Regions from separate parts of the Corynebacterium maris DSM 45190 genome, predicted to be linked through region 3. Evidence: riboswitches for the same ligand, from Rfam matches in the RefSeq annotation. Region 3 holds a riboswitch; each other region holds the start of a gene.

The links. Region 3 has a riboswitch for thiamine pyrophosphate ahead of thiM (hydroxyethylthiazole kinase). Riboswitches for the same ligand answer to the same signal wherever they lie in the genome.
Region 1: it holds a riboswitch for thiamine pyrophosphate, as region 3 does, so the genes downstream of both, B841_RS14260 (3-oxoacyl-ACP reductase) here and thiM (hydroxyethylthiazole kinase) in region 3, are expected to answer to the same signal.
Region 2: it holds a riboswitch for thiamine pyrophosphate, as region 3 does, so the genes downstream of both, B841_RS08345 (thiamine phosphate synthase) here and thiM (hydroxyethylthiazole kinase) in region 3, are expected to answer to the same signal.

What each region holds. Positions count from the first base shown of each region.
Region 1 is NC_021915.1:669,359-679,630, reverse strand. Features, by position in the region: gene B841_RS03255 (pyruvate carboxylase) at 1-3,037, opposite strand, end outside; gene B841_RS03250 (bifunctional 2-methylcitrate synthase/citrate synthase) at 3,195-4,343, opposite strand; gene prpB (methylisocitrate lyase) at 4,376-5,308, opposite strand; gene prpD (2-methylcitrate dehydratase PrpD) at 5,308-6,816, opposite strand; TPP riboswitch at 7,045-7,136, shown strand; partial or broken gene B841_RS14260 (3-oxoacyl-ACP reductase) at 7,221-7,319, shown strand; gene B841_RS03230 (short-chain fatty acyl-CoA regulator family protein) at 7,513-8,820, shown strand; gene rraA (ribonuclease E activity regulator RraA) at 9,031-9,519, opposite strand; gene aceA (isocitrate lyase) at 9,556-10,272, opposite strand, start outside.
Region 2 is NC_021915.1:1,761,969-1,772,240, reverse strand. Features, by position in the region: gene B841_RS08360 (thiazole synthase) at 1-137, opposite strand, end outside; gene thiS (sulfur carrier protein ThiS) at 144-344, opposite strand; gene thiO (glycine oxidase ThiO) at 355-1,500, opposite strand; gene B841_RS08345 (thiamine phosphate synthase) at 1,501-2,151, opposite strand; TPP riboswitch at 2,151-2,264, opposite strand; gene rplS (50S ribosomal protein L19) at 2,492-2,836, shown strand; gene B841_RS08335 (GntP family permease) at 3,055-4,440, shown strand; gene lepB (signal peptidase I) at 4,507-5,283, shown strand; gene B841_RS08325 (ribonuclease HII) at 5,296-5,943, shown strand; gene B841_RS08320 (DUF2469 domain-containing protein) at 5,940-6,245, shown strand; gene B841_RS08315 (SRPBCC family protein) at 6,269-6,733, shown strand; gene B841_RS08310 (YraN family protein) at 6,893-7,288, shown strand; gene B841_RS08305 (YifB family Mg chelatase-like AAA ATPase) at 7,275-8,795, shown strand; gene dprA (DNA-processing protein DprA) at 8,792-9,961, shown strand; gene B841_RS08295 (DUF5808 domain-containing protein) at 9,982-10,218, shown strand.
Region 3 is NC_021915.1:1,443,486-1,453,757, reverse strand. Features, by position in the region: gene lnt (apolipoprotein N-acyltransferase) at 1-48, shown strand, start outside; gene B841_RS06805 (polyprenol monophosphomannose synthase) at 51-941, shown strand; gene B841_RS06800 (RNA polymerase-binding protein RbpA) at 1,005-1,388, opposite strand; gene B841_RS14120 (hypothetical protein) at 1,407-1,811, shown strand; gene B841_RS06795 (YceI family protein) at 1,829-2,524, shown strand; gene B841_RS06790 (MFS transporter) at 3,393-4,754, shown strand; TPP riboswitch at 4,956-5,060, shown strand; gene thiM (hydroxyethylthiazole kinase) at 5,050-5,844, shown strand; partial or broken gene B841_RS06775 (bifunctional hydroxymethylpyrimidine kinase/phosphomethylpyrimidine kinase) at 5,841-7,960, shown strand; gene B841_RS06770 (class I SAM-dependent methyltransferase) at 7,965-9,236, opposite strand; gene B841_RS06765 (NAD(P)/FAD-dependent oxidoreductase) at 9,379-10,272, shown strand, end outside.

The DNA of each region.
Region 1 (10,272 bases), 770 kb from region 3:
TGCCGCCGGAGCGCAGAACGACTTCCTGCCCCTCGGGCAGTCCGTAGAAGAAGACGTGGTCCTCGAGCTTGGAGGTCTCACCGTAGTTGCGGTGGTGCTCAGCCAGCTCGGCGGCCTGCTTCGGGAAGAGCAGCCGGTCCAAGGCGCTACGACGGGTGGCGTGGTCGGTGGCGGCGAGGTTGTCCGCCTCCTCCGCCGGGACCTCGACCAGGCTCTGCTGGCCTTGGCCCCGGCCCTTGAGGATCTGCTCGGTGATCGGCGGCCAGCCGCCCGGAGGGGTGCCCAGCTCACCGCGCAGGAAGGAAATGACGGAGTCCGGGATGTCGTACTTGGTGGGCTCCTTCGCGAACTCCTCCGGAGTCACGTCGGCGCCGACCAGCGACAGTGCGAGGTCACCGACGACCTTGGAGGACGGGGTCACCTTGGTGGGTCGACCGAGCAGCTCGTTGACGCCGGCGTAGGCGTCCTCAATGAGTTCGAAGCGGTCGCCCAGGCCCAGGGCCACGGCCTGGGTACGCAAGTTCGACAGCTGACCGCCCGGAATCTCGTGCCGGTAGACGCGGCCGGTCGGGCCCGGGATCCCGGCCTCGAACGGGGCATAGACTTGACGCACGCCCTCCCAGTACGGCTCCAGCTCGGAGACGGCCGCCAGCGAGATGCCGGTGTCGCGCTCGGTGTTGGCGAACGCCGCGATGATCGCGGACAGGGACGGCTGGGAAGTGGTGCCGCCCAGCGGTGCGGAGGCGCCGTCGACGATGTCGGCCCCGGCCTCGGCCGCGGCGAGGTAGGTCGCCAGCTGACCGCCCGCGGAGTCATGGGTGTGGATGTGAATCGGCAAGTCGAAGTTCTTGCGCAGAGCGGTGACCAGCGTGCGGGCGGCCTCCGGCCGCAGCAGACCGGCCATGTCCTTGATGGCCAGGATATGGGCGCCGGTGCCCGCGATCTCCTCGGCCAGCTTCAGGTAGTAGTCCAGCGTGTAGAGGTCTTCCTTCGGATCCGCGAGGTTTCCGGAGTAGGCCATCGCGACCTCGGCGACCGTGGTGTTGGTCTCGAGGACGGCCTCGATGGCCGGGCGCATCTGGGAAACGTCGTTGAGGGCGTCGAAAATGCGGAAGACGTCGATGCCGGAATCCGCGGCCTCCTGGACGAAGGCGCGGGTCACGGACTCCGGGTAGGGCGTGTAGCCGACGGTGTTGCGGCCACGCAGCAGCATCTGGATGTTGACGTTCGGCAGTGCCTTGCGCAGCTGATCCAGGCGGTCCCACGGGTCCTCGAAGAGGAAGCGCATGGCGACGTCGTAAGTCGCGCCACCCCAGGCTTCGACGGAGAAGAGTTCCGGGGTCATCTGGCCGGTGGCGACGGCGGCGTGGACGAGCGTATCGGTGCGCACACGGGTGGCGAGCAGGGACTGGTGCGCGTCACGGAAGGTGGTGTCGGTGACGCCCAGGGCCTTCTGCTTCCGGATCTTCTGCGCGAAACCGGCGGGGCCGAGTTCGAGGAGATCGTTGCGGGAACCGCGCGGCGGGGTCTCGTCGAGCTGGATGTGCGTCAGTTTGCGCCACGGCTGCTGGCGGGTCGGCGCCGGGCCGTTGGGCTGGTTGACGGTCACGTTGGCGACGAAGTCCAGCAGCCGATCGTTCTGGTCCTCCGCCGGCGGCGCCTCGAGCAGGTGGATGTGGTCGGCGATGAAGCTGGTGGAAATGCGCTTGGTCTGGAAATCGGATTCGCGCAGCACCGCACGCAGGAAGCCGATGTTGGTGGAGACGCCGCCGACCTGGAACTCGTTGAGGGCGCGCATCGCGCGGGCGATGGCCTGCTCGAAGTCGGCGCCACGGCAGGTCATCTTGACCAGCAGGGAGTCGAAATTCGGGGTGATCTCGGTGCCCACCGCCACGGAGCCGTCGAGGCGGACGCCCGCTCCGCCCGGGGAGCGGTAGGAGGTGATGGTGCCGGAGTCCGGACGGAAGCCGTTGTGCGGGTCTTCGGTGGTGATGCGCGTCTGCAGCGCGGCGCCGGTGATCTTGATGTCCTCCTGGCGCAGGTCCAGCTCCTCCAGGGTGGCGCCGGCCGCGAGGTGCAGCTGCGCCTTGACGATGTCGACGCCGGTGATTTCCTCGGTGACGGTGTGCTCTACCTGGACGCGCGGGTTCATCTCGATGAAGTAGTGGTTGCCGCGTTCATCGACGAGGAATTCCACGGTGCCGGCGCCCTGATAGGCGATCTCTTCACAGAACTTCACGGCGTCCGCGCAGATTTTGTCGCGCAGCTCGGTTGAGATGTGCTGCGCCGGGGCGATCTCCACGACCTTCTGGTGGCGACGCTGCAGGGAGCAGTCGCGCTCGTAGAGGTGGATGATGTTGTTCTCGGAGTCGGCCAGGATCTGGACCTCGATGTGCTGCGGGTTGATGACCGCGGTCTCGAGGTAGACGTGGGCGTCGCCGAAGGCCGCCTCCGCCTCGCGGGAGGCCTCGGTGGCCAGCTGGGCGAGGTCCTCTGGCTTCTCGACGAAGCGCATGCCACGTCCGCCGCCGCCGGCGACGGCCTTGACGAAGATCGGGAACTGGAAGTCCTTGGCGTAGTCGACCAGGTCGTCGATGTCGGTCGACGGCTGGGAGTCGTCGAGGATCGGCAGCCCGGCGCGCTGGGCGGCCTCGACCGCGGCGGCCTTGTCGCCGGTCAGGTCCAGGGTTTCCGGGGTCGGGCCGACGAAGGTGATGCCGTTGTCCGCGCACGCCCGGGCGAATTCCGCGCGCTCAGCGAGGAAGCCGTAGCCCGGGTAGATGGCGTCGGCGCCGGTCTTCTTGGCGGCGGCGATGATGTCGTCGATGTCGAGATACGCCTTGACCGGCGCCCCCTCCTTACCGATGCGGACCGCTTCGTCCGCGAACGGGCGGTGAAAGGAATTGCGATCTTCCCTCGGATAGACGGCGACGGTCTTGGCGCCGGTCTCGAATGCTGCGCGGAAAGCGCGCACGGCGATCTCGCCACGGTTGGCGACGAGCACCTTATTGAAGGACGGCAGTGTGGAGGTGGCCACGCGAGGTTCCCCTTCCCGAGAAATAAGAAATGTGAATCAGGTAACGGAGATAGCCTAACGTATGTCCATTCGACATATCTCCATGAGTGAGAGTAGTCTCACCCCGTCGCCCCGGAGGTCAGGAACAGCGGGATGAGACTGACTGTGTGAAGCTAACCTACTTCTGGAGGTGGCGCTCCTCCGGGCCGTCGTAGGCCGACAGCGGACGAATCAGCGAGTTGCTCTCGTACTGCTCGAGAATGTGTGCGGACCAGCCGGTGATGCGAGACATCACGAACAGCGGCGTGAAGAACGGGATGTCGAAGCCCATGATGTGATATGCCGGGCCGGCCGGGAAGTCCAGGTTCGGGCGGATCTTGATCGAGGTGTTCTCGTACATGGTCTCAGCCAGGATGTCGTACATCTCGACCCACTTCTCGGAGCCTTCGTGCTCGGTGGCGAGCTTCTTGAAGGCCGCCTCCATGGTCGGCACGCGCGAGTCGCCCTTCTTGTACACGCGGTGACCGAAGCCCATGACCAGATCCTTGTTGGCCAGCTTGTCCTTGGCCCACTGCTCGGCGTTGGCCGGGTCGCCGATCTCGATCATGTTGTGCATGACCGCCTCGTTGGCGCCGCCGTGCAGCGGGCCCTTGAGCGCACCGATCGCGCCGACGATGGCGGACCACGGGTCACTCATGGTGGAGGTGATCACACGGCCGGTGAACGTGGAGGCGTTGAAGGAGTGCTCGGCGTAGAGGATCATCGACTTCTCGAAGCACTCGACGTCGCCCGGCTTGTTCAGCGGGGAATCCGGGCCGTCGCCGAAGACCATCCACAAGAAGTTCTCGGTGAAGCCGAGGTCCTTGCGCGGCTCGACGTAGCCGTCGCCGCGGCGGCGGCGGATGTCGAGTGCCACGATGGTCGGCAGCTTGGACAGCAGCTGGCGGCCGACCCAGCGGATGTGGTTGGAGCTGACAGTGAAATGGTCGGCGTCGTAGCTGCCGAGGAAGGCGACGGCGCTGCGCAGAACGTCCATCGGGTGACAGTCGGTCGGCATCGACATGATCATGTCGATCGTCTTCTGGTCCAAGGCGCGGCCGTTCCAGCACTCGCGTTTGAAGTCGTCCAGCTCTTCGGCGTTGGGCAGCTCGCCACGGAGCAGCAGGAAGGCGACCTCTTCGAAGGTGCAGTGCTCCGCCAGTTCCTGAACGGGGTAGCCACGGTAGAGCAGGGAGTTGGTCTCCGGGTTGACCTTGGAGACGGCGGTGTAGTCGGCGTAGACGCCGGCGAGGCCCTTGCGGATGTCGGGTGCGTTGTTGTCAGACATGATGGTGCTCCTTAATCAAGTGAAAGAGGGCGTTACTTCTCGAAGGTGGGCTTGTAGCTGTCGGCGGAGTAGGTGAACACCTGCTGGTCGAAGGCGTTGTAGTCCTCGTAGCGGACCAGTTCGTAGAGTCGCGATCGGTGCTGCATTTTGTCGAGCCAACCGGTCTGGGTGCCGGTGGACCCGATCTCGCGCAGGGCGTCCTCCACGGCGCCCATCGCGATACGCAGGGTGGTGACGGGGTAGATCACCGCGTTGTAGCCGATGTCCTGCAGCGTGTCGGCGCTGAGGAGTTCGGTTTTGCCGAACTCGGTCATGTTCGCCAACAGGGGCGTGTCGACGGCGGCGCGGAACTTCTCGAAGTCGGCCGGCTCGTAGAGCGCCTCGGTGAAGATGAGGTCGGCTCCGGCGTCGGCGTAGGCTTTCGCCCGCTCGATGGCCGCGTCGACGCCCTCGACGCCGGCGGCGTCGGTGCGGGCGCAGACGATGAAGTTCTCGTCGCGGCGCTCGTTGACGGCCGCGGTGATGCGTCGGACCATCAGCTCGGTGGGCACGACCTCCTTGCCGTCGAGGTGCCCGCAACGCTTGGGGTTGACCTGGTCTTCGAAGTGGCAACCGGCCAAGCCGGCGTCCTCGAATTCCGCGATGGTGCGGGCGGCGGACATCGGTTCGCCGAAGCCGGTGTCGGCGTCGACGAGCACCGGCAACGAGGTGGCCCGTGCGATCTGGCGCGAGCGGTCGGTGACCTCCGTCAGAGTGGTCAGGCCAATGTCCGGCAGAGCCAAATCGTTGGCCAGCACCGCGCCGGAGACGTACACGCCCTCAAACAGGCCGAGGTCCTCGATGAGGCGGGCGACCAGCGGGGAGAAGGCGCCGGGGATTTTCTGGATGGTGCCGGAGTTCAGCCCGTCGCGCAGTGTCTTACGGCGCTCGGCTGGGGTCACGGTCGGTGAGTACAGGCCGGCCATTACAGCAGTCCTTCCGGGGTGTCGGGGGCCTCGGCCAGGACCTCGTCGAGCACGGTGATGTTCAGCTCGGTGAGGTCGGTCAAGTTTTCCAGTCCTTCGACGGCCGCGAGGAAGCGGTCCTGCTCCTCCGGGGAGACCACGCCGTCGGCCAGCTCGCGGAACTTCTGGATGTACTGCTCGCGAGCGAAGGGGCGGGCGCCGAGCGGGTGTGCGTCGGCCAGCGCCAGCTCGTCGACGAGCTCGGTGCCGTCCTTGAGGGTGATCACCGCGCGGGCACCGAAAGCCTTCTCTGCCGGGTCGGTCGACAGGTAGCGGCGCGTCCACTCCTCGTCCTCGACCGTGGAGACCTTGTGCCACAGCTCGACGGTCTCCGGGCGGCCGGCGCGCTCCGGGGCGTAGGAGTCGACGTGGTGCCACTTCCCGTCCTCCAGGGCGACGGCGAAGATGTACATGATGGAGTGATCCAGCGTCTCGCGCGAGGAGGTCGGGTCCATCTTCTGCGGGTCGTTGGCGCCGGTGCCGATGACGTAGTGGGTGTGGTGCGAGGTGTGCAGCACGATGGAGTCGATGTCCGCGGTGGACACGTCCTTGTCTGCCAGGGTGGCCTTCATGCGGCGAGCCAGGTCGATCAGCGCCTGCGCCTGGTACTCGGCGGAGTGCTCCTTGGTGAAGGTGTCCAGGATCCCGCGCTTTTCCTCGCCCTCGGCGGGCAACGGGATGGTGTATTCGTGCTCCGGGCCGGCCAGCAGCCAGGCGATGACGCCGTCCTCGCCCTCCCAGATCGGGGCCGGGGCGCCCTCACCGCGCATGGTGCGGTCGACGGCCTCGACGGCCATCTTGCCGGCGAAGGCCGGCGCGAAAGCCTTCCAGGAAGAGATCTGTCCCTTGCGCGACTGCCGCGTGGCGGTGGTGGTGTGCAGCGCTTGGCCCACGGCCTGGTAGATCGTGTCCACGTCGAGCCCCAGCAAGGTGCCGATGCCCGCGGCCGCCGACGGGCCCAGGTGCGCCACGTGGTCGATCTTGTGGCGGTGCAGGCTCATGCCGCGCACGAGGTTGACCTGGATCTCGTAGCCGGTGGCCAGACCGCGGATGAGGTCGCGGCCGTTCTTGCCGGTGGTCTGTGCGGCGGCCAGGATCGCGGGGATGTTGTCGCCCGGGTGCGAGTACTCCTCGGCGAGGAAGGTGTCGTGGAAGTCCAGCTCACGCACGGCGGTGCCGTTGGCCCAGGTCGCCCACTCCGCAGAGTAGGTGCCGGGGATGCCGAAGATGGCGGCGCCGCGCTCAGAGGGGTGCGCCTGCGCCTGTCGGCGCGCCACCGTCACCGGACGGCGCGTCACCGACGCCGCGGAGACGGCGGCGTTGTCGATGATGCGGTTGATGATCATCTCGGTGGTTTCTTCCGGAACCTCCACCGGGTCAGCCGCGACGCGGGCGACCTTGTAGGCGAGGTGCTCCTCGTACGGGAAGTCTTCGGCCGAGCGACGGGTGTGGACGACGTGGTCGATCATGGTGGTTTCCTCCAGCAGGTGAAACGGGTTCTGGTGTGCTGCCCATCAACCTAGGGGAGATTTCGTGTCGCAGGTCACGGTGAAGGGAGTGAATTTCCGTTGAACCTTTCCCGGATTTCTGCGAATCTGGTGGAACCAGCTGGTCACGGGCGGTTCGAGGAACACCATCCGCCGTCCCGCACCCCGCGCGGGGGGATGTGCACGTACGTCCCGTTAGTCTCACCCCCCCCCAGTGACACGGGGCGCCGTAGCGGCTGAGAACACACCCGTCGAACCTGATCCAGTCAGCACTGGCGTAGGGAATGTCCGCTTGCCTTACGCCGTACCCGCGTAAGGAACGCGTGAACCAGTAGAGCACCTCCGAAGCCTTCTTGCGCGAGGGCGCCCGCGTGGCCGCCGAGGAGCTCGCCGATGCGGCGGAGACGTTCGGGGCCCCGGTGGCCACCGTCGTCAACAACGCTCTCATCGATTTCTCCTTCGACGGCGACGCCTCCAAGGCCGCACTGCTGTCGCTGACCCGCAGCCTGACCAAGAACCTCGTCGTCGACGGCGGGCCCGTGATGGACCAGCACCCCACCCCCCAGCCGGTGGCGTAGACCACTGCGGAGTGAGTAAGTTTAGGCAGATATAAACAGCGCATTCTGCAAACTTGGTGAAACCCGCTGGCACCACATGGTTCTGGGAGGCTGAACACTCGTGACGAAACACTTCGCGGGGGCACGCATTCACACGCTCCGTCGCACGGCCGGGCTGACGCAGGTAGAGATGGCGAAGCGACTCGGTATTTCCACCAGCTATCTCAATCAGCTGGAGAATGATCAGCGACCACTGACCGTCACTGTCCTGATGAGTCTGTCCCAGGCGTTCGACACCCCGGCGGGATTCTTCTCGACCGATCAGGACGCGCGCGCCATCGCCCAGCTCAAGGAGGTCTTCCCCGGCACGCCGGAGGACCAGTTGGCCGACCTCGTCGCCCGTTACCCGAAGCTGATTCCGCGGATGGTCGAGGACCAGTCCCCTTCCACCAGCCCCTTCGAAGAAGTCCGCGACTTCTACTACGCGACCAACAACTACTTCCACAAACTCGATTCCACGGGCGAGGAGCTCTCACTGGCGCTGGGGCCGATGCGCCTGCGTGTCCCCCGCCTCGTGGCGCGTCTGGAGTCCGACGCCGGAGTCACCGTCGATTTCCGGGGTCAGATCGACGGCCCTCGCCGTCACTACCTGCCCCCCGAGCGCCGGCTGGTGCTGCGCACCGGGCTTTCCGACGCCCAGCTCGCCTTCGAACTCTCCATGCAATACGCCCTGCTCGTCCACGGCGAATCCATCGAGACCATGGCCGCTCCGCTGTCCACGGAACAGGCCCGCGCGATCGCCCGCCGCGGCCTGGCGCAGTCCTTCGCCGCCGCGGTGACCATGCCCTACACCGAGTTCCTCGAACACGCCGAGGCCACCCGCTACGACATCGATCTGCTGGCCAGCCGCTTCAACACCAGTTTCGAGTCCACCGCGCACCGCATGTCGACGCTTCAGCGCCCAGGGGCCCGCGGCGTCCCTTTCTTCTTCGTCCGCACGGATCGCGCCGGCAATATCTCGAAGCGCGCGTCGGCGACGGCCTTCCACTTCGCGCGCACCGGCGGCTCCTGCCCGCTGTGGGTCATCCACCGCGCGTTCGAGACCCCGAACCGCGTGACCCGCCAGATCGCGACCATGCCGGACGGGCGCACCTACCTTTGGGTCGCCCGCCAGATCGCCGGCGCGAACAAGGGCTTCAGCACGACACGCAAGGAGTTCGCCGTCGGCGTCGGCTGCGATCTCGACCAGGCCCACAGGTTGGTCTACTCCGACGGCCTGGACCTCACCGCCGGCACCGGCACCCCGATCGGCCCGGGCTGCATCACCTGTCCCCGAGACAAGTGCCCGCAGCGCGCCTTCCCCTTCGAGGGCGGTACCGTCACCGTCGACGTCAACATCGGCGACGAAGAGCCCTACCGCACGAAATAAAAAGCCCCTCAGCAGTCGGTGTCTGATTTCTCAGTCCGGCTGCCGGGGAGCTTTCATCTGCCCGGGCCGCTGCTACGGCGAGGGCAAGAGGGCATGACCCCGATGGAGTATCGGAATCATGCCCTCTCGCCTTCCCCGCCCACCCAGGACTTGACCGGCCCAACTCCCGGGGACCAGTTCAGCGAACCAGGTGGGGTCATCCGGGGCGGATCAGTTCATCAGCGGTTCCGGCATCAGGATGATGCCGTCGCTGTCCGCGTAGAGCGTGTGTCCGGGAATGAAGGTGACGCCGCCGAAGGTGAGCGAGGCATCCACCACGCCGAGGCCGTCCTTGGCCGACTTGCGGGGGTTGGTGCCGATGGCCTTGACCGCGATGGGCAGTTCGGCGATTCCCGCCGAGTCGCGGATTGCCCCGTTGACCACGATGCCCCTCCACCCGTTGTCCGCTGCGGACTTGGCGATCTTGTCGCCGACCATGGCAGTCTGGGTGTTTCCACCGGCGTCGACGACCAGGACCTTGCCCTCACCGGGACTGTTCAGCATCTCTTTGACCAGCTGGTTGTCCTGAAAACAACGGATGGTCACGATGCGGCCCGCGAAGTCGGTCTTTCCTCCGAAGTCACGCATCTGCGTGTCACAGCTGAGGACGTCGTTGCCGTAGATGTCGGCGATGTCGGCGGTGGGGATGAAGGTGCACATGGGTTTATTCCTTACATGGTGGCGAGGCGCCTGTTCCTAGTGGAACTGGCCTTCCTCGGTGGAGCCCTTGAGGGAGGTGGTGGAGGAGTTCGGGTCGACGGTGGTGGCGATCTGGTCGAAGTAGCCGGCGCCGACCTCACGCTGGTGCTTGACGGCGGTGAAGCCACGCTCCTCCGCAGCCTTGAATTCACGGTTCTGCAGGTCGACGAAGGCGGTCATGCCCTCACGTGCGTAGCCGTGGGCCAGGTCAAACATGCCGTAGTTGAGGGAGTGGAAGCCGGCCAGGGTGATGAACTGGAAGGTGAAGCCCATGGCGCCCAGCTCCTTCTGGAACTTGGCGATCTCGTCCGCCTCCAGGTGGGCGGACCAGTTGAAGGACGGGGAGCAGTTGTAGGCCAAGAGCTGGTCCGGGAACTCCTCCTTGACGCCCTCGGCGAACTGCTTGGCGAGCTCGAGGTCCGGGGTGCCGGTCTCCATCCAGATCATGTCGGCGTACGGAGCGTAGGACTTCGCACGCGCGATGCACGGCTCGAGACCGTTCTTCACGTGGTAGTAGCCTTCGGCGGTGCGCTCTCCGGTGATGAACTGCTTATCGCGCTCATCCACGTCGGAGGTGATCAGGGTGGCGGCCTCGGCGTCGGTGCGGGCGATGATGACGCTCGGGGTGTCCATGACGTCAGAGGCGAGACGTGCGGAGGACAGGGTGCGGATGTGCTGCTGGGTCGGGATGAGGACCTTGCCACCGAGGTGGCC
Region 2 (10,272 bases), 320 kb from region 3:
TGGCGGCGCATGGCGACGGTGGTCAGCTCCGTGCCGGAGGCCACCAGCGCCTGCTCCAGCAAGTCGTGGGAGCTGGCGCCGCCGGTGCCCATCACGAGGTGGGAATCGAAAGTGACGTCGGCGATGGTCAGGGACATGGCTGCTTAACCTCCCTGCACGGCGGTGAGGACGTCGACCTCGGCGCCCTCGGCAATACGGGTGTCCGCCCATGCGGAGGCGGGCACGACGGCGCCGTCGAGTGCGACGGCGACGCCCTCCCGGGCGCCGACGATGTCGTCGACGAGCTCGGTGACGGTGGGGGCGGCCGCGGCGGTGTGGGACTCGCCGTTGACGGTGAACTTCATGATGGTCTCCTTATAGGTGGGAGTGACGGACAGGGGCGCAGGCACGGAGGTCGACGTCGGGACTCTCCCCTAAGGCGAGCCGGGCGCCGGCCTCCGCGCCGAGGGCGGCCAATAAGATGCCGTGGCGGAAATACCCGGTGGAGACCACCAGGTTCTCCGCCACCGCCCCGAGGTAGGGAAGATCGTCGGGCGTGCCGGGGCGAGCGCCGACGGTGGTCTCCAACAACGTGGTTTCCTCCACGCCCGGCGCCAGGGCGACCGCATCACGGATGAGGTCGTAGACGCCGCCCAGGCGAGGCTTCGGCTGGATGTCTTCGCGACTGGTCGCCCCGAGGGTCAGGGTGCCGTCGTCGCGCGGGATGAGGTAGACGGGCCGGTCCTCGACGAAGCCGCGGATCACCTTGCTCACCAGCGGATCGAGGGCGGCGGGCACCCCCAAGCGCAGAATGTCGCCGTAGACGGGGCGCAGCCGCAGCGGGTTGGTCTCGTCGAACCAGCCGCCCACGCGCCCGGCGCCGAGGCCGTTGGCCAGGATGACCTGGGCGCCGGTGGCATCGTGGCGGGTCCGCTCGCCGACGACCTCAGTCACCGCGCCCGCCCCGTCGCGGACCAGGTTGGTGACCTCGTCTGCGACGAACCGCACGCCCCGGCGCGTCAACGCATCGCGCAGCGCGGCGACCAGCAGTCTGGGGGAGACCTGGTGGTCGCCCGGGATGTGCACGGCTCCGGCGATGGCGGGGCTCAACGACGGTTCCATCCGGCGGGCCTCGCGCACCGTGATGCGCTCGACGGCCATGCCGTGGGTGTGCTGATACCGCGTCAGATCCTCTAAGTGGCCGGCGTCGGCGCGGTCGCCGGCGACGACCAGGGTGCCGTCGGTGCGGTGGCCGGTCGGCAGCGGGGTGGCGGAGTGGAGTCGGTCCACGAAAGACGGGTAGCGGGCCGCGGATTCCAACATGAGCGGAAACAGCGGTTCTTGGCGATACTGCACTTCGGCGGCCGGGGCGAGCATGCCGCCGGCGTGGTGGGTGGCCCCGCTCGCCGGGTCCGGGTCGAGGATCGTGACCCGGGCGCCCGGCACGCCACGTTCGGTGAGTTCAAAGGCGGTGGCCAGCCCGATCACGCCGGCGCCGATGACGTGGGCGGTCTGTGGCATTTAGAACGCCTCCACGATGCGGCGGGCATACGCCTCGGGGTCGGCGGCGTTCATCAGGCCACGCACCACGGCGACTCCGTCGACGCCGGTGGCGGCGAGGTCGGCGGCGTCGTCGGCGGTGACGTCGCCGATGGCGATCAGGGGGACCGGGGAGGCGGCGGCGAGGTCGGGGTATCCGGCCAGGCCGATCGGGGCACGGCCGGAGTCTTTCGTCGGGGTGGCGCGGAACGGCCCGCAGCCGAGGTAGTCCAGGGCGTCGGCCACGTCGTGGGTGGCACGCACCAGCTCCAGCGTGCCGGTGGTCAGCCCGACGACCGCGTCTGGGCCGAGCAGGGCGCGCACGTCACGCACCGGCAGATCGTCTTGGCCGACGTGGACGCCGTGGACGGGGGCGCCGCGGGCACGCAGGGCCAGGGCGACGTCGACGCGGTCGTCCACGAGCACCTTCGCCCGCGGGTTGATCTCGGTGACTGCTTCGGCGACGGCCGCGGTCAGCTCCGTCAAGGTGCGTGCGTCAATGGGTTTGCTGCGCACCTGCACTACGCCGGCGCCGCCGGCCACCGCGGCGCGGGCGGTGTCCACGACTCGGGCGGGGTCGCCTGGGCCGGTCACGAAGTAGCAGCGTAAATCCAGGTTTCGGGTAGGCGTCATGGCGGCATGCCCTCACTTCCTTCGCCGGTGCTAGCCGGACAGGTTCGAACGGTGTCTCGCGCGGGTTACAGCGCGATCTCAGCCCGATGCCTCGGGCGCCCGTGGGTGTGTCTGGGGTCATCTCACAGTGTCACATACTTGATCGACGGCTCAAGAGCCGGGCGGATATTTGGATTCAGTCGCGTCGGTGTGGGACAATGTGCCGGTTGACTGTGCGATCTCCGGACGACGTCCGGGTTTCGGCAGTTCGCGTGACTCTGTTTACGGATACGAACCGGTTGAGCCTCCCGCCAGGGAAGCGCCGCCAGGGTCCTCTGTCCCGAAAAGCTAAGGAATTGCAATGAGCAACATGATCGACAAGGTCGACGCAGCGTCGCTGCGCGACGACATCCCGGCTTTCCGTCCGGGCGACACCCTCGACGTGCACGTCAAGGTCATCGAGGGCGCCACCGAGCGTACCCAGCTGTTCACCGGCGTTGTCCTGCGTCGTCAGGGCTCCGGCATCCGCGAGACCTTCACCGTCCGCAAGGTCTCCTTCGGCATCGGCGTGGAGCGTACCTTCCCGGTCCACACCCCGAACATCGCCAAGATCGAGGTCAAGCGCAAGGGCGACGTCCGTCGCGCGAAGCTGTACTACCTGCGCGAGCTGCGCGGTAAGGCCGCCCGCATCAAGGAGCGTCGCTAAGCCGTCAGTCCCTTGAGGGGACGCGCTTCGACACCCCGTCGCAGACTGGCATACGTGCCGGTCGCGGCGGGGTGTCTTGCTTTCAATGAGAAACCGGGCATGTCGTGGGCGCCTGCGGTGGGGGCCAGTGCTATTTTTAGCCCGCCGGCACACCGCCGGTCAGCCGTAGGCCCGCCGTCGGAACCGGGACGCGGGCTCATCGAGAAACGGATTCACGCATGGACACCTGGGAGCAAACCCTAGGGGCAGGCCCCCTGCTCGGCATCGCCGCGGCGGGCATCGCCCTCATCCTCATCCTCATCATCAAGTTCAAGCTGCACGCCTTCATCACGTTGGTGCTGGTGTCCGTCCTCACGGCCATCGCCGCCGGCATCCCGCTCGGCGACGTCTACGACGTCTCCATGGCCGGGTTCCGCTCCACCCTCGGCGACGTCGGCATCCTCGTCGGCCTCGGCGCGATGCTGGGTAAACTCATCGAGCATTCCGGCGGCGCCCAAGTGCTCGCCGACACCATGATCAGGCGCTTCGGCGAAAAGCGTGCCCCGCTCGCGCTCGGCGTGGCGTCGTTGTTCCTGGGCTTTCCCATGTTCTTCGACGCCGGCCTGGTGGTCATGCTGCCCATCATCTTCGCCGTCGCCACCCGCCTGGGCGGGCCGGTCCTGCTCTACGCCATCCCGGTGGCCGCGTCGTTTTCCGTCATGCACGTCTTCGTGCCCCCGCACCCGGGGCCGGTCGCCGCCAGCACCTTCTTCGGCACGAACTTGGGCCTGCTGATCATCGTCGGACTGCTCGTGGCGGTGCCGACCTTCTATGTCACCGGTTATCTCTGGGGAAAGTTCGTGTCCAGGCGGTTTTCCTTCAGCGTGGACGACCTGCCCCGGGCCATCTTCGGCGGGGACGCCGAAGAGGTGAAGGATCCGCCGAAGGTCGGCACCGTCATCGCCATGCTGCTGTTGCCGATGCTGTTGATCTTCCTCAACACCGGCGCCGACTTCGCCACCAAGGCCGGCCTGATCGCCGGCGACGAGCTGTGGGCGCAGGCCTTCAGCATGCTGGGCACCTCCGGCGTCGCGCTGCTGATCTCCGTGCTGGTCGCGATCCCGGTGCTCGGGCTGCGCCGCGGTGAGACGGGCTCGGCGGTGGAAAAGATCCTCGACTCCTCCCTCGGCCCGATCGCCTCCGTCGTGTTCATCACCGGCGCCGGCGGCATGTACGGCGGCGTGCTGCGTTCCTCGGGCATCGGCGACGCGCTCAAAGACACCATGGACGGCATCGGCCTGCCGGTCATTCTCGCGGTCTACCTCGTCGCCGCCGTCCTGCGCGTCGCCCAGGGCTCCGCGACCGTCGCGCTGACCACCGCCGCCGGCCTGATGGCCCCGGCCGTGCTCGCCGGCGGGTTCAGCGACATGCAGATCGTGGCGATCACCATCGCGTGCGCCGCCGGCTCCGTCATCGCCTCCCACGTCAATGACTCGGGCTTCTGGCTGGTCGGCAGGCTCTTCGGCATGAACGTCTCGACGACGCTGCGCACCTGGACGATCCAGCAGACGCTGGAATCCGTCATGGCCTTCGCCATCGCCGCGGTGATCTTCCTGCTCTTCTGACGCGGCGACCGGGACATCGGATGCGGGCTGCTAAGCTCTGGCAGCGTGAGTGACACTTCCCGCCCGATGCCCGCAGACAACGACGATCCCGGTTCCGCTGCCGGATCCTCGGGGGCCACGGCCGCGGCGGAGAAGAAGCCCACCCCGTGGTACATCGAATTGCCGATCGTGGTGGTGCTGACCCTGATCATCATCGCGGTGCTGCAGACCTTCATCGGGCGGGTCTACCTGATCCCCTCGCAGTCGATGGAGCCGACGCTGCACGGCTGCGAAGGATGCACCGGTGACCGCATCTTCGTGGAGAAGGTCTCCTACTACTTCAGCGACCCGACTCCGGGCGACGTCGTCGTCTACGAGGGCACCGACTCCTGGGACATGGGATATGTCTCCAGCCGGTCGGAAAACGACGTCGTGCGTACGCTGCAGAACATCGGCTCCTACGTCGGCCTCGTCGCCCCGGATGAAAACAACCTGGTCAAGCGCATCATCGCCGAGGGCGGCCAGACCGTCTCCTGCCAGGAGGGCGACCCGTCCGTCATGGTCGACGGCCAACCCACCGACCAGTCCTTCGTCCTGCAGCCCCCGGCCTTCCCGGTGAACCCGACGACCGGTTCCGAGGCGTGCGGCGGCGACTACTTCGGCCCCCTGACGGTGCCCGAGGACCACTACTTCATGATGGGTGACAACCGCACCAACTCCCTGGACTCGCGCGCCCACATCGGCGATCCGCACCAGGGCGCCATCCCGGCGGAGAACATCCGTGGCAAGGTCCAGGCGATCATCCTGCCGTTCAGTCGCATCGGCACCATCGACGACCCGGACATCCAGCCGCAGCAGCTGTAGCGCCGGCGCACCGTGCGACGTCTGAAGCACCTGCGCACCTACGAGGTGGCGCTGTCGAAGGCCGGCCTGGGCCCCGTCGCCGGGGTCGATGAAGCCGGCCGCGGGGCCTGCGCCGGGCCGATCACCGTCGCCGCCTGCATCCTGCCCGAGCACCCCATCGAGGAACTGGCCCGGCTGACGGACTCGAAGAAACTCTCGCCGGCGCTGCGCGAAAAACTCGCCCCCGCCATCCGGCGCCACGCCCTGGCGTGGGCGGTGGTGTCCATCGACGCCGCCGCCATCGACGCCCGCGGCATCCAACCCGCCAACCTCGACGGCATGCGCCGCGCCGTCGCCCGCCTGGACACGCGTCCCGGGTACGTGCTCACCGACGCCTGGAAAATCCCCGGATTGCCCGTCCCGCACCTGCCGATCGTCGGGGGAGACGCGGCCACCCGCTGCATCGCGGCCGCCAGCGTGTTGGCCAAAGTCGCCCGCGACCACGCCATGGTGGAACTGGCCGTCGAACATCCGGCCTACGGCTTCGACGGGCACAAGGGATACTCCACCCGAGCGCACCTGGCTGCGGTGCGCCGCCACGGCGCGAGTCCGGTCCATCGCTACACTTATGCCAACGTCGTTAAGGCGCACCAAGACTTTTTGAAGGAGGCCAGCCCGTGAGCGCTGAGGAGCTCGACAACTATGAGGCCGAGGTGGAGCTGTCGCTCTACCGCGAATACCGGGACGTGGTCAGCCAATTCTCCTACGTCGTGGAGACGGACCGCCGCTTTTACCTGGCCAACGCCGTCGAGCTGATCCCGCACACCAACGGCTCCGACGTCTACTACGAAGTACGCATGTCGGACGCCTGGGTGTGGGACATGTACCGGTCCGTGCGTTTCGTCCGCTACGTGCGCGTGATCACGTACAAAGACGTCAACATCGAGGAACTGGACAAACCCGACCTCATCATGCCGGAATAGCGGACCCGCCTTCCGACGACGCCGTGACCGCACACCGACACACCGCCCCCGAGCCAGGGGAGTCCGCCGCCTTCCACTTCGAGACCACCTGGCGGATCGCAGCGAGCCGACGGCGGGTGTGGGACGTGTTGTCCGACGTCTCCTCCTGGCAAGACTGGTGGCCCGGGCTCTCCTATAGCCGACGAGACGGCGACCACGCCCAGCTGGTGGTGCGCAGCCCCCTGGGATACCGGCTGCGTTTCACCCTGGCCCTGCTGGCTTCAGACCCGCCCGAGGACGCCCGCTTCGGCGTGGCCGGTGATCTGCGCGGCATAGGCCACTTCACCGGCGTGCCCGACGGCGACGGGACCCGGGTGCAGATCGTGTGGTGCGTGGTCACCCGCCGCCGACTGGTGGGGCTGCTGCGGCCGGTCGCCAGGTGGGCGCACGGCGCCGTCATGCGCGCCGGGGAAAAGGGGTTGCGCACCGCGATAGCACACCGCGGATAAACGACGACGGGCGCACCCGCCCACTCTGTGGACAACCCGCGGCGCGGCGCACTTGTCCACAGTCCGCCCAGACCGGGCCGAGGCGAGGGCGCGCCGCAGGGGAGAGTGGCTCAGTGAACACAGCGACACCGACACGTTCACTGAAACGGGGGACCCACCATGACCACACCACACTCCACCGGCGCCACCCGCCCGCGGCGGCGTTCCGCCCGCCTTGGCGCCCGGGGCGAAGACTACGCCGCCGGCTACTACATCCGACGCGGCGCCCGCGTCCTCGCCCGCAACGTCCGCTATCCCGTGGGCGAACTCGACCTGATCGTCGAAGAGGCCGACCGCACCATCGTCTTCGTCGAAGTCAAGACCCGCTCCGGCCACGGCTACGGCGGCGCCGAAGCAGTCACCGGACGCAAACTCGCCCGCATGCGCCGGGCCGCCGCCCGCTGGCTCGACGGGCGCACCTTCCAACCCGTGCGCTTCGACGTCCTCGCCTTGACCGTCCGCGGCCGCAGCTTCGACGCCGACCTCTACGAGGGAGTCGAACATGGCGCTTGGTAGCACGCTCACGACCGCCCTCGACGGCGTCGCCGCCCGCCCCGTCACCGTCGAAGCCAACATCGGCCCCGGACTGCCCGGAATTCACGTCGTCGGCCTCGGCGACGCCTCCGTCCGTGAATCCCGCGACCGCATCCGCACCGCCGTGGCGAACGCCCGCCTGGACTGGCCCAAAACCAAGATCGTCATCTCCATGTCCCCGGCCGCGATGCCCAAGTCCGGCTCCCACTTCGATCTACCCATCTCGTTGGCGGTGCTCTCCGCCCGACACCCGGGCGCAGCCCACCGACTCGCCGAGGCGCTCGTGCTCGGGGAGCTGGGCCTCGACGGCTCCGTCCGGCCCGTCACCGGGGTGCTGCCCGCACTGCTCACCGCCCGGCGCCGCGGCATCCGCACCGTGCTCATCCCGCCCGGCAACGCCGCCGAAGCGGCCTTGGTCGACGACGTGGACGTGCGCTGCGTGCCCAGCCTCGCCGCCGCCTGGGACTGGGCCACCGGGGTAGGCGAGCTGCCCGCCGCCCGCCCCGCCCGTCGCACGACGCCCACCCCGCCCGGACTGGGCGACTTCGCCGACGTCGCCGGCCAGCAGGAAGCCCGCTTCGCCACCGAAATCGCCGCCGCCGGCGCCCACCACATGCTCATGATCGGCCCGCCCGGCTCCGGAAAATCCATGATCGCCCAGCGCCTGCCCGGCGTCCTGCCCGCCCTCACCGGCCACCAGGCGGTTGAAGCCACCGCCATCCACTCCGTCGCCGGCGCCATGGAACCCGTCGTCCACCGCCCGCCATTTATTGCCCCGCACCATTCCGTCACCCGCTCCGCACTGCTCGGCGGCGGCTCCGGCAACCCCCGACCCGGCGCGATCAGCCTCGCCCACCACGGGGTGCTCTTCCTCGACGAGGCCTCTGAAATCCCTGCCCGCACCCTCGACAGCCTGCGCACCCCGCTGGAGCACGGCCGCGTCAAACTCAGCCGGGCCCGCAACGAAGTGATGTTCCCCGCCCAGTTCCAGCTCATCCTCGCGGCCAACCCGTGCCGGTGCGGGGCGGAGGAACCCGCGGCCTGTCGCTGCACCGCCAAGGAACGCGCCACGTATCTGGCGAACCTGTCCGGGCCGTTGCGCGACCGGCTCGACATCGGGGTGCGGATGCATTCCGCCGGCGCGGTCCTGCGCACCGAGGGCGCCGAAGATTCCGCCGCCATCGCGGAACGGGTGGCGCAGGCCCGGGAACGCTCCTGCCTGCGGTGGTCGCGCCACGGCCTGGGGGTCGAGGCCAACGCCCACGTCGAGTCGTCCTACCTGCGCCGGCACGCCCCGGCGGACGACGCCGCCATGGCCCTGCTCGGCGCTTACCTGGCCGCCGGCGACGTCAGCCAGCGCGGCGTGGACCGGGCGCTGAAAGTGGCCTGGAGCATCTGCGACGTAGAGGGCGGCGCAACGCCCACCCTCGACCACGTGGCCCGGGCCGTGGAACTGCGCGCCGGGACGGCAGTGGAGGTGCCGGCATGAGCGTCACCCGACAGGCGTGGGCGTATCTCAACCGGGTGGTGGAAGGCCCCAGCCGGGCGCTGCAGGCACACCTGCAGGCGGGACGCGACGCCGAGGAACTCGCCCGGGGCATACGCGCGCGGGCCTCGTGGCTGGGGCCGTTAGGCCCGGAGACCGAAGCCCGCCACGCTTGGCAGCGCTCCGAGGAAGACCTCGCCGCCGCAGCGCTGGTCGGTGGCCGACTGGTCACCCCGGACGACGCCGAATGGCCGGCAGACGCGCTCGACCACGCCTTCGGCTTCGCCGCCACCGGCTTAAGCGAGCATCTGCGCACCTACCAGTCCGATGCAGTGGCCCCGCACGGGTTATGGGTGCGCGGCCCGGCGCTCACCGGGGCGTTCGCCCAGGCGGTCGGCGTAGTCGGCACCCGGGCAACCAGCGCCTACGGCAGAAAAGTCACGGCCGACCTCGTCCGCGGACTCGCCCCCGCCCAATGGACGATCCTCTCCGGCGGGGCCCTGGGCGTGGACGCCGTCGCCCACGAGACCGCGCTGTCCGTCGGCGGACGCACCGTCGTCGTCGCCGCCTGCGGCCTGGATCAGACCTACCCGAAGACACACCGCGATCTGTTCGCCCGCATCGTGGATTCCGACGGCGCCGTGATCACCGAATATCCGCCAGGCACCACCCCGCAACGCCACCGCTTCCTCACCCGCAACCGACTGGTCGCAGCACTGAGCGCCGGCACCGTGGTCATCGAAGCCGGGTGGCGCTCCGGCGCCTTGAACACCCTCAGCTGGGCCGAAGCCCTCGGCAGAATCCCCATGGCGGTGCCCGGGCCCGTGACCAGCGCTGCCTCCTCCGGCTGCCACGCCCGACTCCGAGAACACCGCGCCCAGCTGGTCACCAGCGCCGACGACATCCGGGCCTTGCTCGAGGCCCTCGGCTCCGTGGACGCCGAATCCCAATACGAACTCGCCTTCGCCCCGGACCAGATCCAGCAGCTCTCCCGCAACGAACTCCGCGTCTACGACGCGCTGCCGCTGCGAGGCGGCGCCGACGCCGACCGCATCGCCACCGCCGCGGGCCTGCCGCTGCCGTTGACGATCCACCTCCTGCTGGATCTGGAACGCCGCGGCATGCTCATCCGGGAGGGAAACGACTGGCGGCGCGCCGGGTTAGGATAGCGAGGAAAAAGGGGGAGAAGGTGAAGGAATCGTCGGCTGGCCAGGCGGCGCGCCGGAGGCGGGCCACAGATCTGACCGGGGACGCCGGAAATTACCGGTGGAAGATCTTTTATGCCAACCCGGAGGACGAGGCGTTCTTCGTGCCCATGCGCTACGGCGGCGGGATGGACTTCAACTATGCGCGGTGGCCGGGCAAGCTCATGGTCGCCCCAGTCATGATTGGGCTGGGGTGGATTCTGTTGTCCCGGTTCTTGTGAACGCCAGCGTCGATCCTGTCGTCACACGAGTACACTCCTGTCACATGGGAGCAC
Region 3 (10,272 bases):
CTTGCCGCTTGGTGGACGAACCGTCGCAGGTCTCTAAGGAGCGAATAGCCGTGAACAATCCCAGCACCTTGGTCATCATCCCGACCTACAATGAGCTGGAGAACCTCCCGCTGATCACGGGGAGAGTCCGTGACGCAGCGCCGCAGGTCGACGTCCTCGTCGTCGACGACAATTCTCCCGATGGCACGGGTGGCAAGGCCGACGAGCTCGCCGCCGACGACGACCAGATCCATGTCCTGCACCGCACGAAGAAAGACGGTCTGCTGGGCGCTTACCTCGCCGGTTTCGAGTGGGGGAAGGAGCGCGGCTATGACGTTCTCTGCCAGATGGACGCTGACGGCTCCCATGCCCCGGAAGAACTGCACCGCCTGCTGGACCAGATCGAGGACGGAGCCGACATGGTCATCGGCTCCCGTTACGTGGAGGGTGGCAAGGTCGTGGATTGGCCGCGCGACCGTTTCCTGCTGTCCAAGGGCGGCAATCTGTACATCTCGGTGGCGTTGGGGACCGGACTGACCGACATGACCGCCGGTTACCGGGCGATCCGCCGGGAGGTCCTGGAGGGCATTGACCTGGCCGAGCTGTCCGACGCCGGCTACATCTTCCAGGTGGATCTCGCTTACCGCGCGGTCGAGGCCGGCTTCGACGTCCGGGAGGTGCCGATCACCTTCACCGAGCGTGCGATCGGTGAGTCCAAGCTGGACGGCAGCTTCGTCAAGGACTCGTTGGTGGAGGTCACCAAGTGGGGTGCTCAGCATCACACCACCCAGGCCACCGAGCTGGCTTCCGAGCTGGGCAGACTGGCGGCCTACGAGTATCGCCATTCTCCGCTGGCGGGCCTCGGCTCCAAAGCCAAAAACGCCGCCACGTTCGTCTCTGATCTGGCCGGTGAATTGGGGAAGCTGGCGAAGTACGAGATCGATCGGAAAGTCCGGAAATAAACCACGTGCGGCAATGAGAAAAGCGCAGGGAGTTCCCTGCGCTTTTCTTTTGTGGGGCCGGGGTTATTTTCCGGCGGCCTCGGCTTCCTGCTGCTCCTTCAGGAGACGAGCAGCGGCGCGACGCTTCTTGCGCAACGTGTCCAGTCGCTCCTCGAGCAGAACGTCGAGTTCCTCGATGGTGCGACGTTCACGGAGCATGTCCCAGTGCGTACGCGGCGGCTTGACCGGCTTCGATTCGACGCCCTCGCCCTCAATGAGGATGCCCACCTGGCCGTTCTTGCACAGCCACTCCTCGGGGATCTCGGCGTCGTCAGCAAACGGCACGTCGAAGATTTCGCCCGAGGGGGTGCGGTACTTGACCATCTGGCGCGGAGCGAGATCGTGGTCACGATCCGTCTCGTAGCTGACGGCGCCCATTCGGCTGCCACGGAGAACGCGGTCTGCCATGCGTCATCATCCCTTTCAATGGAAGTGGAGTGTAGGTCTAACAGTATAACGCGGATAGGGGAGTGTTTGTTCCCGTGGGCTAGGATATCGGATGTGAATGCTACCCCTGCGACGTGTGCCTGGTGTGGGGTGGAGATTGCGCAGAGTGGCCGGGGGCGGCCGCGGAAATTTTGTCGCGCCTCGTGCAGGCAACGGGCTTACACCCAAAGGAATAACGTTTCCCTATCAGGCTCCACAATTTCGCCCGATTCGGTTATCATGCAGCCAGACCGATACCAACTTTTGAAGGACGAGCTGTTTGAGCTCCGCTGCGCTGCAGAGGATATCGCCACGGCCAGCTCGGAGGGCGCCTCCGCGGGTGAGATTCGAGACTTATGTGATGAGCTGGTTCACTTGGCCAAACGTATTGAGAAACTGAGGTAAGAATGAAAAAGCTCCTGATGAATCAGAAGCTGGTGATCACGGTATTCTCCGTTTTGATCGTCGGCCTGGCGCTGTTCGCCCTGGTTCCCATGGTCGTGGCGTTGGTCATGGGGCCCGGTGTACGCACCGAACCCGTCAACGCCGAGAATGCCGAACCTGCCACCACGGACGTCAACGGCGAGTGGACGGTCGCGCAGGGCCGTCCGCCGAACACGTCGTCGGTCGGATTTACGTTCGACGAGGTGTTGCCGGGGGAGCGCACCCGCACGTCGGGGTCGACCCAGGACGTCTCCGGGGCTGTGACCGTTGAAGAAGGCGCGTTGACCGCCGGCGAGATCGTGGTCGACCTGACCAATATCGTCACCGACAGGGACGTGCGCGACGAGAACGTGCGCAACAAGCTGCTGGAGACTCACGATTACCCGGAGGCCACCTTCGAGATCACCGAGCCGGCCGACCTCTCTGAGGTCCCGGACGACGGCACCCTCGGCGAGGTGGAGCTGACCGGCGAGCTGACCATCAAGGGCAACACCGAGGAGGTCGTGCAGCCTTTTCAGGTGCTGCGGGACGGTGAACTGATCATCGTCTCCGGCGACGTGGTCATCGATCGCAATGAATACGGAGTGGAGTCTCCGGAGATGATCGCCGCCGATATCGCCGACGAGGGCGAAATCAACATCCGAGTGGCGCTGAGTAAGGGCGGACAAGAATAAATCGCGGTATAGGAAAACCTCGTCGATTAACGTCACGTGACGGAATTAAGGTGGGTTCCCGTCCCTGAAAAATCAGACACAAACGGGCTTTGGGGGCGGAGGCGCGACGTAAGGCGCATGCGTGCCGTATCCTGAGAAATCGCCGGGATCCTGAGAATGCTGGCCCCGCGAACGAATTTCGTTCGCGGGGCCAGTCGCATGTGCGGGGAGGAGAAACTTGTCGACGTCCGCGCGAGCCCGTGGGAGTGATCGAGCGCTGAAGCGCTCGTGGCGACGACGGTGACAGTGACGGAGGGCCCGGCATGATGGAAAGCGCTTGAGGGGTCAGGTCACGGAGCGTCAACATGGCGTTGCAGGCCCAGGCTGTGCGCTGTCGAACCTGCTGGCCTAAATGTCCGATAATGTACATTATGTCAGATTAACTGGCGACCCTGCACCCCATCGGGCAGGCTTATCGACGTCGCGTCACATGAAGCCCATTCCGCCTCGATGTCTCGCTCACCGCGGCTACGACCCTGCCCGGGCGCCAGCCGCGCGCAGGCCTGTCGCCTGATGTCTGGCCGCTTGGCCCGCACGTCCGTGTTTCGGGCGTCGTACCTTGCGTGGCCGGACATTCGCAGAGAGTTCCCGCATCAGGGTCGACGTCTCGCCCGCCGTGCGCCCGACGCGCCCATCATCGCAAACTCGGCAATCGGGACTGTCTGCCCGTTGCCTCTCGCTGGGTAGTCCAGCATCTCCCCATCGTCATGCGGTTCTACGCCACGACGGGAATTTCCCAAATAGTGAATATTGACTCCCACTATTTGGGAAAGTAATGTTTCTTTCGCTAAAGCGTGATCATTCTTATCACTGAGAAAGTTGGGACCGTATGTCAATTACCACTGGCGAAAGCCGGGTGGCCTCCCCGGAACCGACGGCTCAAGACCGTCGTCGGGTGGCGTTTGCCTCGACGATTGGCACGACCGTCGAATTCTACGATTTCTACGCCTACGCCACCGCCGCAGTCGCCGTGTTCCCCTACCTGTTTTTCCCGAACACCGACAATTCCACCGTGGCGCTGCTGCAGTCCTTCGCCACCTTCGGCCTGGCGTTTATCGCCCGGCCGCTCGGCTCCGTCGTCTTCGGTCACTTCGGTGACCGGGTCGGCCGAAAGGCCACCCTCGTCGGCGCTTTGCTGACGATGGGCATCGCCACTTTCATCATCGGCTTACTGCCCACCTATGCGCAGGTCGGCCTCATCGCGCCGGCACTGCTGGCCGTGATGCGCTTCTGCCAGGGTCTTGGCCTGGGTGGCGAATGGTCCGGCGCGGCACTGCTGTCGAGCGAATACGCCGCCCCCGGCAAGCGGGCCCAGGCCGCAATGTGGCCGCAGCTGGGCGCCCCGTTCGGCTTCTTCCTGGCCAACGGACTCTTCCTCGTCCTGGTTTCCCTACTCGGTTACGAGCTCGGTGACACCACCGGCGCCTTCATGGAATGGGGCTGGCGCATTCCCTTCCTGTTGTCCGCGGTCATGGTGCTCATCGGCCTGTACGTGCGCGTCAAGCTCGAAGAAACCCCGGTTTTCCAGGAGGCGGCCAACACCGGCAAGAAGGTCAAATCCCCGCTCAGTGCAGTCTTCCGCACCGCGTGGAAGGCCCTGTTCTCCGGCACCTTCGTCATGGTGGGCACCTACACCCTGTTTTACCTGGTCACCACCTGGATACTGTCCTTCGGCATCGCCGATCCCGACGCCGGTGTCGGCCTGGGAATCCCCTACCTCCGCTTCCTGCAGATTCAACTGCTGACGATCTTTTTGTTCATGCTCGGCATTCCGGTCGCCGCCTGGCTCGCGGACAATTGGGGCCGCAAACCCACTCTGTTCTGGACGACGGCGGCCATCATCGTCTTCGGTTTCACTTTCAGCTTCTTCCTGGAGCCGGGCGAAGCGACCATGGGCACCGTCACCGCGTTTCTGGCCATCGGCATGTTCTTGATGGGAATGATCTTCGGCCCCATGGCCGCTGTGTTGCCGGAGCTCTTCCCCACCAATGTCCGATACACCGGCTCGGGCATCGCCTACAACGTCTCGTCGATCCTCGGCGCGGCGGTGGCCCCCTTCATCGCCACGGCACTGGCCGCGCAATTCGGGGTGCAGGCCGTCGGCTGGTACTTGGTCGCCGTATCCGTCGTCTCCCTGATCGCGATCATCGTCATGCGTGAAACAAAAGACGACGACATGACCACGATTTAACGGATCAGGGCACCGTCCCTAAGCGCTGAATAATCCCCGACGCCGATCTTCCTGACCGGCTCGGGGATCAGTGTTTTTCGACCCTTGCGGGGCTGCTCCCCCGTTCCTGAACCCACCTTCCCCTCCTCTTCATTTCGTCAATTGGCGAAACTAAGGATCCACCCCGCCATTCCCGTGAGACGGTCAGATAGATACACTAGATCAGTGACATTGGGGTGCATCGCCCGATTCTCGGGCGCTGCTGAGATCACACCCATCGAACCTGCTCTAGCTAGCACTAGCGAAGGAATTGTCCTTGGAAGACTTATATCGTCATGCCCATAAACTGCGTGAAGTGAACCCGCTGGTTCACTGCCTGACCAACCAAGTCGTCATGCAGACCACCGCGAACGTCCTGCTGGCCGCCGGCGCCTCCCCCGCCATGCTGGACGCCCCGGAAGACGCCGCCGCGTTCGCAAAGAACTCCTCTGCGGTATTGGTCAACACCGGGACCCCGCACGCCGCGAAATACGTCGCCTCCCGCGAGGCGATCCGTGGCGCCCGTGAGGCGGGCGTACCGTGGGTGCTGGATCCCATCGGGGCCGGCGCCCCCAACGCCGTCGGCGACTTCTGCTCGTCCATCCTCGCCGATAAACCTGACGTGATCAGTGGAAACGCCTCCGAGATCGTCGCCCTGGCCGGAATGGGAGACACCGCCCGAGGCGTGGACGCCACCATCGACGTCGACGACGCGCTCGACGCTGCGATAAGCCTCGCCGCCCGCACCGGCGGCGTCGTCGCCGTCACCGGCGCCCGGGACCTGACCGTCTCCGCCGGACGCAGCACCTGGCTGACCTCCGGGGTGCCCATGCTGCAACAGGTTATCGGCACAGGCTGCTCCCTCGGGGCGCTGTGCGCCGCCTATGCCAGCCTCGACATGGACCCGCACGACGCCGTCGTCACCGCACACGCGCACCTGGGCGCCGCCGCCCAGATCGCCGCGGAGACGGCACACGGTCCGGGGTCTTTCGCCGTCGCCTGGCTCGACGCCATTGCCGCCGTCACCCCGGAGCGCATGCGGGAGCTCACCAGCGTGGAGGAGACCCGATGAGCCCCGTCGACTGGAGCCTGTACCTGGTCACTGACCCGGTCATCGGCGGCGGCGACGTCGTGGAGACCGTGGCCCAAGCCCTCGACGGCGGGGTCAGCGTCGTCCAGTTGCGCGACAAACACGCCGGCGACGACGAGTTTCGCCGCACCACCGAGCAGCTGCTCGAGATCCTCGGCGAGGTGCCGCTGTTTCTCAACGACCGCGCGCACATCGCCGCAGAATTTCGCACCCACCTGCACATCGGGCAGGACGATGTGGCATATGCCCAGGCACGCGAGCTCCTCCACGAAGATCAGCTGATCGGGCTGTCCGTCGGCTCCGACGCCGAGCTGGACGCCGCACTCGCGCTTCCCGGGCGCCGACCGGACGTCCTGGGGCTCGGGCCGGTGTATTCGACCACCACCAAAACCAACGCGCCGGCCGGGGTCGGGCCGGAGGCCGTCGCGGCTTGGGCGGCCCGATCAGAAGACATGGCCACCGTGGCCATCGGCGGCGTCGACGCCGCCAACGCCCACACGATCCACGGGGTCGACGGCATCTGCGTCGTCTCCGCGATCATGGGCGCCGCCGACCCCGCGGCCGCCGCCCGAGAATTATTGAAAGAGGCATACCGTTGATCCCCCGCATTTTGTCCATCGCCGGCACCGACCCGACCGGCGGCGCCGGAATCCAAGCCGATTTGAAGGCCATCGGCGCCGCGGGCGGTTACGGGATGAGCGTGGTCACCGCACTCGTCGCCCAGAACACCACCGGGGTGCAGTCGATCCACACCCCGCCGATTGATTTCCTGCGCGAGCAGCTCGAGTCGGTCGTCTCGGACGTGCAGGTCGACGCGGTCAAGATCGGCATGCTCGGCAGCGCCGACGTCGCGCAGGTGGTCTCGGAGTTCCTGGAACGGGTGCCGGACGCCGTGGTCGTGCTCGACCCGGTCATGGTCGCCACCAGCGGTGATCGTCTGCTGGCGAAGGAAGCGGAAGACGCCGTCCGCGATCTCGCCACCCGAGTCGACGTCATCACCCCGAACCTCCCGGAGTTGGCCACCTTGACCGGCACAGAGCAGGCCACGAGCCTGGAGGAAGCGATCGAACATGCCCGTGCCTTCGCCGCCGAGCACGGGACGACGGTCATCGTCAAGGGCGGGCACCTGACCGGGCCCCGGGCGGACAACGCCGTCGTCTCCCCCGACGGCCGCGTTCACCGCGTGCCCAGCGCGCGGATCGACACACCGCACACCCACGGCACCGGCTGCTCGCTGTCTTCTGCGCTGGCCACCCGTTTGGGCGCCGGCGCCGAGATCACCGACGCCCTGAGCTGGTCCACGCACTGGCTGCACGAGTCCATCACCCATGCCGCGCAGCTGGAGGTCGGACAAGGAAACGGGCCGGTCGACCACTTCCACCGCGCCCGCCGCCTCCAGGAGGCGGCCAGCTCCCGGCCGTGGCGCGCCACCGGCACGGCCGGGGATCCGCAGATTCCCGCCGCCGGGCCGCACACCGCCGCGCTCTGGGAGGCCACCGGCGACGTCACCGAACAGGTCATGGCCTTGCCGTTCATCCGGAAACTGGCCGACGGCACCCTGTCGCAAAAACACTTCGAGTTCTACCTCGCGCAGGACTCGGCGTACCTCATCCGGTACGGACGGGCGTTGGCGCACCTGGCACGCACTTCCCCGGAGCCGGAGGGCATCGTCGCCTGGGGCGAGATGGCCGCCGGCTGCATCGTCGATGAACGCGAGATGCAGCAGACCTGGCTGGCCGGGGCGCAACTGCGCGACGAGGACATCTCCCCGATCACCCTGGCCTACACTGACCATCTGCTCGCCACAACCTTGGGCAGTGACCACGTCGTCGGCGCCGCGGCGGTGCTGCCGTGCGCCTGGCTGTATGCGGAAGTCGGCCTGCGGCTGGCGGACAGCGATCACCCCGACCACCCGTACCACGACTGGTTGGACATGTATTCGGGAACGGATTTTCTCGAAGCCGCCCGGGCCGCGGTCGATCGCACCGAACGACTGCTCGCCGCCGCCACAAAGGCTCAACGTGCGCAGGCGCACCGGGCGTACGTTCTCTCGACCTTGCACGAGTGTGAGTTCTTCGACCAGGCGGAGCGCGGCTGATCTCTCAGCGGTGACCGCCGCGGTTGCGGTGTCGCAGCGTCAATTGCACGGCGTCTAACATCCCGAGGTTGAACAGTGCTTCGCGCACGGCGAACTGGAAGACCCACAGTCGGCGGAAGACCTGGTCGAAACCCTCGGCGGCGGCCTCGCGCAGGTGTCCTTCAAACAAGGAGCGTTGGGCGCGCAGCGTCTCAAGGTAGTGGGTGTTGGAGTGCACCTGGGCCGTGATGCGCAGTCCGGTGCGCCGGTCGAAGAGCTTGTGTAATTCGGCGACCGTCGCAAAGTTCAGTCCGGGCCACACATAGGCCCGCAGCGCCTGGGGCGCGGCAGCGCCGGCGGCGGTCATCTCCTCGGTGGCCACGACCGTCTGCAGCGCCGCGCGCCCGCCGATCGCCAGCAACCGGTCCAGGCCGCGGACATACGCGTCGCGCTGGCGCCCGCCGAGCGTTTCCAGGGTCTCGACGCCGATGATCGCGTCGTATCTCCCCCGCCACGCCCGCGGGTCGTCCACCAGCTCCGTGTGGACGGCCTCGTCGACGCCGGCCAGCAGCATCCGCTCCTCCAGCGCAGACGCCAGCTTCGGGTCCCCGGTCAGCACGTCGACGGCGGCGCGCCGCTGAGCGGCGGCGATCGCCACCTCCCCACCCGAGGAGGGGTACTCGAGCACGTGCGTGCCGCGGGTGACCTGAGCGGCGTCGAGAAGCTTCTCGACGGCCCGACGTTGCCCGTCACCCAAGTCGGCGCGTTCGACCGAGGTCGGCTCCGCCACCGTCGTCACGTCGACGAAATGCTTCGCCGGTTCACTTCCTCTGCCGGCGCCCGGAACATAGCTAGGCACCGATTCACGCACCGTCGTCGGCACACCCGAGGCATAGACCGCCCCGAAGGCGCTCATGCCGTCGCCGGAGAACTGCCGGATCAACTCCGACGGCAGCTCCCCCTCCTTCCGCCCCACGGGCACCTGCCGGACGCGCGGGCGGTACCCCGCAGAGATCAGAGCCTGCAAAACATCCACCAAGGCGTCAGAATCCCGGGTATGCCATTCCCCCGCCATATATGATTCAGCCAGACCCAGCCAACCAGACACCGCGACACGGTCAAAGAGTTCCTCGTGGTCGATCACCAGGTCCGGATCATCGAGCAAGTCTAACCCGGCTTTATCGACGGTTCGGGCGAAGTATGCCTCCGCTACCCTGGCCCGCAGCCTGGCAGAAGGCGGCTGGGCGACGCCGGGCCATTGGTCCGCGTCAATCGCCAGCAGGTGATCCCGACTCACAAATCCAGCCTCCTACAACCAGGAATGAGGTTCTAAACAGAACCAGCGTATTATTAAAGCCGTCTCGTCGAGCCGACTGAAACGCCGCAACTCGATAAACAAAATTTTAGAGTCAAGCACGCTAGTGAAGGAGCAATGCTGAATGACTTCAAAAAACTTTCGCGCAGAAAGTAACCGGAAACACGTCGTCATCGTCGGCGGTGGTTTCGCCGGCGTCTACGCCGCGAAGCGCCTCGCCGACGCAGACGTAGACATTACCCTGATTGACCGTAACAACTATTTCCTTTTCCAGCCCTTGCTGTACCAGGTGGCCACCGGCCTGCTGGAGCCGTCCGAGGTGGCCCCGACGCTGCGTCAACTGTTTCGCAAGCAGAACAACGTGCGCGTGATCAAGGGTGAGGTCACCGACATTGACACCACCGCGAAGACCGTCACCTCCGAGCTGGACGACGTCTCCACCTCCTTCGACTACGACTACCTCGTCGTCGGCGCCGGCTCGACCCAGGGATATTTCGGCAACGATCATTTCGCGGAGTTCGCGCCGGGCATGAAGTCCATCGACGTCGCGCTGGAAATCCGCTCCTCGCTCATGCACGCCTTCGAGATGGCCGAGCTGACCGAAGACCCCGCCGAGCGCGAGCGTCTGATGACGTTCGTCATCGTCGGCGCCGGCCCCACCGGCGTGGAGCTGGCCGGTCAGTTCGCGGAGTTGTCGCATCGCAGCTCCAAGGATCAGTTCACCACGTTGAACCCGCGGGACGCGAAGATCATCCTGCTGGACGGCGCGCCGCAGGTGTTGCCGCCCTTCGGCAAGCGTCTGGGACGTAAAGTGCAGCGTGCGCTGGAGGCTGAGGGGGTGGACGTGCGGCTGAACGCCATGGTCACCGACGTCGACGCGAACTCGGTCACCTACAAGACCAAGAAGGGCGAGGACGTCACGATCGAGACGGACTTCAAGATCTGGTCGGCGGGTGTGGCCGGTTCCCCGCTGGGCGCGATGGTCGCGGATCAGCTCGGCGCCGAGGTCGACCGCGCC